3 regions of the Enterobacter sp. SM3 genome follow, and region 2 is predicted to be linked to each of the others. Evidence: riboswitches for the same ligand, from Rfam matches in the RefSeq annotation. Region 2 holds a riboswitch; each other region holds the start of a gene.
What was found. Region 2 has a riboswitch for thiamine pyrophosphate ahead of thiM (hydroxyethylthiazole kinase). Riboswitches for the same ligand answer to the same signal wherever they lie in the genome.
Positions count from the first base shown of each region.

Region 1: linked by a shared signal. The riboswitch ahead of thiB (thiamine ABC transporter substrate binding subunit) and the one ahead of thiM (hydroxyethylthiazole kinase) in region 2 are both predicted to bind thiamine pyrophosphate.
Region 3: linked by a shared signal. The riboswitch ahead of thiC (phosphomethylpyrimidine synthase ThiC) and the one ahead of thiM (hydroxyethylthiazole kinase) in region 2 are both predicted to bind thiamine pyrophosphate.

Region 1 covers NZ_CP099971.1:794,436-796,698, forward strand. Annotated here, with positions in the region: gene thiP (thiamine/thiamine pyrophosphate ABC transporter permease ThiP) at 1-122, opposite strand, end outside; gene thiB (thiamine ABC transporter substrate binding subunit) at 98-1,081, opposite strand; TPP riboswitch at 1,113-1,213, opposite strand; gene sgrR (HTH-type transcriptional regulator SgrR) at 1,250-2,263, opposite strand, start outside.
Region 2 covers NZ_CP099971.1:3,190,193-3,192,455, reverse strand. Annotated here, with positions in the region: gene GVO84_RS14980 (YadA C-terminal domain-containing protein) at 1-212, opposite strand, end outside; TPP riboswitch at 831-927, shown strand; gene thiM (hydroxyethylthiazole kinase) at 963-1,733, shown strand; gene thiD (bifunctional hydroxymethylpyrimidine kinase/phosphomethylpyrimidine kinase) at 1,730-2,263, shown strand, end outside.
Region 3 covers NZ_CP099971.1:278,455-280,717, reverse strand. Annotated here, with positions in the region: gene nudC (NAD(+) diphosphatase) at 1-98, opposite strand, end outside; gene rsd (sigma D regulator) at 194-691, shown strand; TPP riboswitch at 746-857, shown strand; gene thiC (phosphomethylpyrimidine synthase ThiC) at 936-2,263, shown strand, end outside.

The DNA.
Region 1 (2,263 bases), 2.4 Mb from region 2:
CTCTCTGGCGCGTTGAACCACAGTGCAAGAAAAGCCCCCAGGCTGACCACTACCATCACTATGGCGGTGAGCAGCCCGGGAAGTAACCAGCCGGGAATCAACGGCTGACGGCGCGTTGCCATTCACTTACCCATGCTGCACGCTGCGCGGCGACCTGCTGCGGCGTAAACTCCAGCGAGGTGTTTGGTTTGGTCAGCTGCTCGAAACCTGCGGGCAGGGTAACGTTAGTGACCGGATACATCCAGTTGCCTGCGGGAATCGCATTCTGGAACGCCGGTGAAACCATGAACTTCAGGAACTTCTCGGCCAGCTCCGGCTGTTTGCTGGTGGCGGTACGCGCGGCGACTTCCACCTGCAGATAGTGCCCTTCAGCAAAATTAGCGGCAGCATAGTTATCTTTCTTCTCGGCGATAATGTGGTAGGCCGGAGAGGTGGTGTAGCTCAGCACCAGATCGCTTTCGCCTTTCAGGAACAGGCCATAGGCTTCGCTCCAGCCCTTGGTCACGGTGACGGTTTTGGCGGCCAGCTTCTGCCACGCTTCCGGCGCTTTATCCCCGTAGACCTTCTGCATCCACAGCAGCAGGCCCAGGCCCGGCGTGCTGGTACGCGGATCTTCATAAATCACGCGCCATTTCTGGTCACTTTCCACCAGCTCTTTCAGGCTCTTCGGCGGGTTTTTCAGCTTGTTTTTGTCATACACGAACGCAAAGTAGCCGTAGTCGAACGGCACAAAGGTGTCGTTTTTCCAGCCGCCCGGCACGTTAACGGCATCTGCCGCAACGCCGCTTTTGGCAAACAGTTTGGTTTGCGAGGCGGCTTCCAGCAGGTTGTTATCCAGCCCGAGCACCACGTCGGCCTTGCTGTTTTTCCCTTCCATGCGCAGACGGTTGAGCAGAGAAACGCCATCTTCCAGCGCCACGAACTTCAGCTCGCAGTTACAGTCCGCTTCGAAGGCTTTTTTGACCACCGGGCCAGGGCCCCAGTCGGCAGAGAAGGAGTCATAGGTGTAGACCGTCAGGACGGGCTTCGCAAAAGCAGGCAGCGCAAACAGCGCCAGCAGGGGGAGAACTTTTTTTAACACTTTGCACCTCAAAGTTGAGTGGCAAAGGATTTTGAGCGACAGCCTCAAATCCCTTCGCCGGCGTTATCCGGATCAGGTTCGACGGGTATTATCTCAGCGCACATCTGTGATGCAGCACCCCGTTGAGAACGGCGCTATTGTAATGATTTGGTGAATATTACGAAAGCGTTATGGCTCCGGCGGCGCAAACCAGGCGGATTTAAAATCAAACCAGCCCAGGGTATTCATCCGCAGGCCGCGCATGCTGCGCTGGCCCTGGATCATCAGCCAATGGTGGATCAGCGGTACGATCGCCTGCTCGCCCAGCAGCTGCTGGCACCACGCCGCAAGATTCATTTCGCCCGCACGCCACTGGGCGGCGTCCTGCTGCCAGTCACGGTCGATGCAGTGCTGGATGAGAGGCACTTCATATAGATGCGAGAAAAGGGAAAAATCGAGCGGCAGGGTAAAGTTGGCGCTGTTGAGCCAGATATCACTGGCGATCTCCCCCTGATGCCATTCGTCATAGTCTACTTCCCTGACGTCTAACGTGACCCCCTCGGCTGCCAGCAGTCGGGTCATGATTCTGGCGATAAAACGATGCTCCACGTGCTCGCGGTAGTAGGTCAGGGTGATGGACTCCAGCCCGGCGGGTTTGTCGCAGTGCACCGGGCGGGCGTGGTGCCAGCGCGGAAGCAGGCCGTACGCCGGGAACCAGTATGTCTGGTACTGCTCTTCCGCATGGTAAATCAGATTGGAAGGGGACAAAACGTGGCTGACCCACTTGCGCACGGCCTGATTTGCCCCACGGTGGGTGCGGCGGTCAAAGAGGAGATAGTAACATCCCTCTTCCAGGCGACTCTCTACGGCTTTTTCTCCCGTGGTAGGGCCTTCAAGCGTCAGCCCGCAGCTCAGGTCTTCATTGAGATCCGGTAATACCCACACGTTCACTTCGTCGATCAGCGCCCGATAGCCAAAGTAGTCGTCGAACGCGCGGATTTTCAGCTGGTTGCTGTTATTGCGGGAGACGGAGTAGGGCCCGGTGCCAATCGGCTGGCTGGCAAAGTTGTTCAACGATTCCCACTCGCCGGGCAAAATCATCGACGGCACATAGCCCAGCAGCCAGGGAAGCCACTTATCCTGCTGCGACAACTCGATATCCAGCGTCCAGGCCGTGGGGGAGTGCACACGGGAGATATGGGA
Region 2 (2,263 bases):
GTGGTGTTAGAACTTACTCCACCTCTAAGCTTATCAATATCATCTAAATCATAAGATTTGATCGATTCGTCTTGACCATGGATGGAAAGAAAAACATTGCTACCATCAGTTGTCTGGATCATCGCTTCAGCAGCTGTAGCAACATGGAATGAACTACCCGCAACCACATACAGTGCAAAAACAGAAATAATAAACTTATTCAAAGGTTTCATTTTAAAGGACCACATCATTAACGTATTGAAAAATAATATTTAGCTGAACGGTTTTCATTAGACAGAGATTAAGCATCAATGACGGTTTAACTCTGTCTTAATCTTTTTTAGTAACGTGAATTAACTATCAATTAAACCCAAACTAATGATTTTGATCTAAATCATAAATAATATGAATAAATACAGCGAAAAGGTGCGGTAACTCTATGATTTATTTAATGTATACATTAATCTGTGAATTGCGCGTTAATTTTATAACTCGCTTTAAGTAATTGATTGAATGTGAATATTTAACGTGGTTAAACAGATGAGAGAATTCTTTTTATTTCGTATGAAAGAAGTTCGTATGTCTTATAAAAGAATAAATCACGCGTAAGAGGACAGAAAAAATAATAGCCTCAGTAAAAGTGCCTAATAAAGGTTTTTCAATAAGGTGTTAACAATTATTGAACCAGAATTAACTAAAGCGTAATAAATATAGGCAAATGACTGGAAAGTACGTCTGGAGATTTTCGCTATGACAAGCCCGGCGATAAATCGAAACTCCTTGCGCCTGGCCTACGGCCGCGGTTACACTAAACAACGTTAATGAGTTTTTATAACTCTCTGTTTTAAAAGTATTTTGACTCGGGGTGCCCTTCTTTGTGAAGGCTGAGAAATACCCGTATTACCTGATCTGGATAATGCCAGCGTAGGGAAGTCAGATGCCTTCCCGGTCATCGCTTCTTCACGCAAGGCAGGAGCGAAACCATGCAGCCTGACCTGCTCGATTTACACGTTTTACGCCACTTCCGAACCTGTTCTCCGCTGACCCACTGTATGACCAACGATGTCGTACAAACCTTTACGGCCAACGTTCTGCTCGCGCTTGGCGCATCACCTGCGATGGTGATTGAGGCCGAAGAGGCTGAACAGTTTGCCGCGATCGCCGATGCGCTGCTGATTAACGTTGGCACGCTGACCTCACCGCGTGCTCAGTCGATGCGTCGGGCTATAGAGAGCGCGGTGGCGGCAGGCAGGCCCTGGACGCTGGATCCGGTCGCCGTGGGTGCCCTGACGTTCCGCACCCGCTTTTGCCATCAAATTCTTGCCCTGAAACCGGCCGCCATTCGCGGCAATGCCTCTGAAATTCTTGCCCTTGCCGGAATGAGCGCGGGCGGGCGCGGCGTTGATACGACCGATACCGCCGCCAGCGCGGTGTCCGCCGCACAGGCGCTGGCTCGCCAGACAAATGCCGTTGTGGTTGTCACCGGCGAGGTGGATTACATCACTGACGGGCAACGTACCCGCACGGTAACGGGCGGCGATCCGTTGATGACGCGCGTAGTGGGAACCGGATGCGCGCTTTCTGCCGTTGTGGCGGCGAGCTGTTCACTGCCGGGCGACCGGATGGATAACGTCGCTGCCGCCTGCGGATGGATGAAGCGGGCCGGAACGGTGGCCGTTGCGCAGTCGCGTGGGCCAGGCAGTTTTGCCACCGCGTTCCTGGATGCGCTCTATACGCTGGAGGAGCAGGCATGAAGCGGATTAACGCCCTGACCATTGCTGGCACCGATCCCAGCGGCGGCGCGGGTATCCAGGCTGACCTGAAAACCTTCTCGGCCCTTGGCGCGTATGGCTGCTCGGTCATTACCGCGCTGGTGGCGCAAAACACGCGCGGCGTGCAGTCGGTCTACCGTATCGAGCCGGATTTTGTTGCCGCACAGCTGGATTCGGTGTTCAGCGACGTCCGCATCGACACCACCAAGATCGGCATGCTGGCCGAGACGGACATTGTGGAAGCGGTGGCCGAGCGGCTTAAGCGCTATCAGGTGCAAAACGTGGTGCTGGATACCGTCATGCTGGCAAAAAGCGGCGATCCGCTGCTCTCCGCCTCCGCCGTGGAGACGCTGCGCACAAAGCTGTTGCCGCAGGTGGCGCTCATTACGCCCAATCTGCCGGAAGCCGCCGCGCTGCTGGGCACATCGCATGCGCAAACTGAACGCGAGATGAAAGCGCAGGGGAACGCGCTGCTGGCAATGGGCTGCGGCGCGGTGCTGATGAAAGGCGGA
Region 3 (2,263 bases), 2.0 Mb from region 2:
GCTGCGCCATAGGGGATTTCCCCGGCAGGAAGCCATAATTTTTGTTCGTGACTGACGATCCACCAACCAAGATCTGATTTTTCAATAATACGATCCATATCTATTGCACTACCTTCGCTTCACTGACATGTTGTTAGCATTGTGGTTACATTCTGGATAAGCAGATTCAATCCTACATTTTGCGGAGTCGACCATGTTAAACCAGCTGGAAAGCCTGACTGAGCGCGTTAGAGGAAGTAACAAACTGGTGGATCGCTGGCTACATGTACGCAAGCATCTACTCGTGGCTTATTACAATCTGGTCGGTATTAAGCCTGGCAAAGAATCGTTTATGCGACTGAATGAAAAAGCGCTGGATGATTTTTGTCAGGGCCTGGTCGACTATCTGTCCGACGGCCATTTCAATATTTATGAACGCATTATCCGTGAAATGGAAGGGACAACACCCTATTTAGCGGCCAGCAAGCTCTATCCGCTGCTGGAAGCCAACACCCAGCAGATCATGGATTACTATGATTCCGCGCTCGAGAACGCCATCGATCACGATAACTATCTTGAGTTCCAGCGGGCGCTATCCGACCTCGGTGAAGCGCTGGAAGAGCGATTCACGCTGGAAGATAAGCTGATCGCCCTCGTGCTGGACAATGATGTGAACATCAGTAGCGAAGAGAACGTCGCGCGCCCTGCTTGAGTTCTTCATCGTTAACGAGTAATTTACAACCATTCGCCCCTCTCACGAGGGGGATTTTTCTTGTCGGAGTGCCCAGCGCCTGAAAGCGCGGGCTGAGACCGTTAATTCGGGATCCGCGGAACCTGATCAGGCTAATACCTGCGAAGGGAACAAGAGTCACACTGCTGTTGTATCGCCTGAGGGCGATCCTCTCTTGCTTCATCCGTCGTCTGACAAGCCATGTCCTTCACTTTTGGAATGAGCTATGTCTACTGCAAAACTGACCCGCCGCGAACAGCGCGCACAGGCCCAACACTTCATCGACACGCTGGAAGGCACCGCTTTCCCGAACTCGAAACGCATCTATATTTCCGGCTCGCAGGCCGATATCCGCGTCCCAATGCGCGAAATTCAGCTCAGCCCGACGCTTATCGGCGGCAGCAAAGATAACCCGCAGTATGAAGACAACGAAGCCGTGCCGGTATACGACACCTCCGGCCCGTACGGCGACCCTGATGTTGCCATCAACGTCCAGCAGGGTCTGGCGAAGCTGCGCCAGCCGTGGATTGATGCGCGCAACGACTGCGAAGAACTGAGCGTACTCAGCTCTGCCTACACCAAAGAGCGCCTGGCCGACGACGGTCTGGACGAGCTGCGCTTTACCGGCCTGCTGACGCCAAAACGCGCCAAAGCGGGCAAATGCGTGACCCAGCTGCACTACGCGCGCCAGGGCATCGTCACGCCGGAGATGGAGTTCATCGCCATCCGCGAAAACATGGGCCGCGAGCGCATCCGTAGCGAAGTGCTGCGCTATCAGCACCCAGGCGAGGGCTTTGGCGCTCGCCTGCCGGAGAACATCACGCCGGAGTTTGTGCGCGACGAAGTGGCCGCAGGCCGCGCGATTATCCCCGCCAACATCAACCATCCGGAGTCCGAGCCGATGATTATTGGCCGCAACTTCCTGGTGAAGGTCAACGCGAACATCGGTAACTCGGCCGTGACCTCCTCCATCGAAGAAGAGGTGGAAAAGCTGGTCTGGTCCACGCGCTGGGGTGCGGACACGGTGATGGACCTCTCCACCGGCCGCTATATTCACGAAACCCGCGAGTGGATCCTGCGTAACAGCCCGGTACCGATTGGCACCGTCCCGATTTATCAGGCGCTGGAGAAGGTCAACGGCATTGCCGAAGACCTCACCTGGGAAGCGTTCCGCGACACGCTGCTGGAGCAGGCTGAACAGGGCGTGGACTACTTCACCATTCACGCGGGCGTGCTGCTGCGCTACGTGCCGATGACGGCGAAGCGCCTGACCGGCATCGTCTCGCGCGGCGGTTCCATCATGGCGAAGTGGTGCCTGTCACATCATCAGGAAAACTTCCTCTACGAGCACTTCCGCGAGATCTGCGAAATCTGTGCCGCGTACGATGTCTCTCTGTCGTTGGGCGACGGCCTGCGTCCGGGCTCTATTCGCGACGCGAATGACGAAGCGCAGTTTGCCGAGCTGCACACGCTGGGTGAACTGACTAAAATCGCCTGGGAGTATGACGTGCAGGTGATGATTGAAGGTCCGGGACACGTGCCGATGCAGATGAT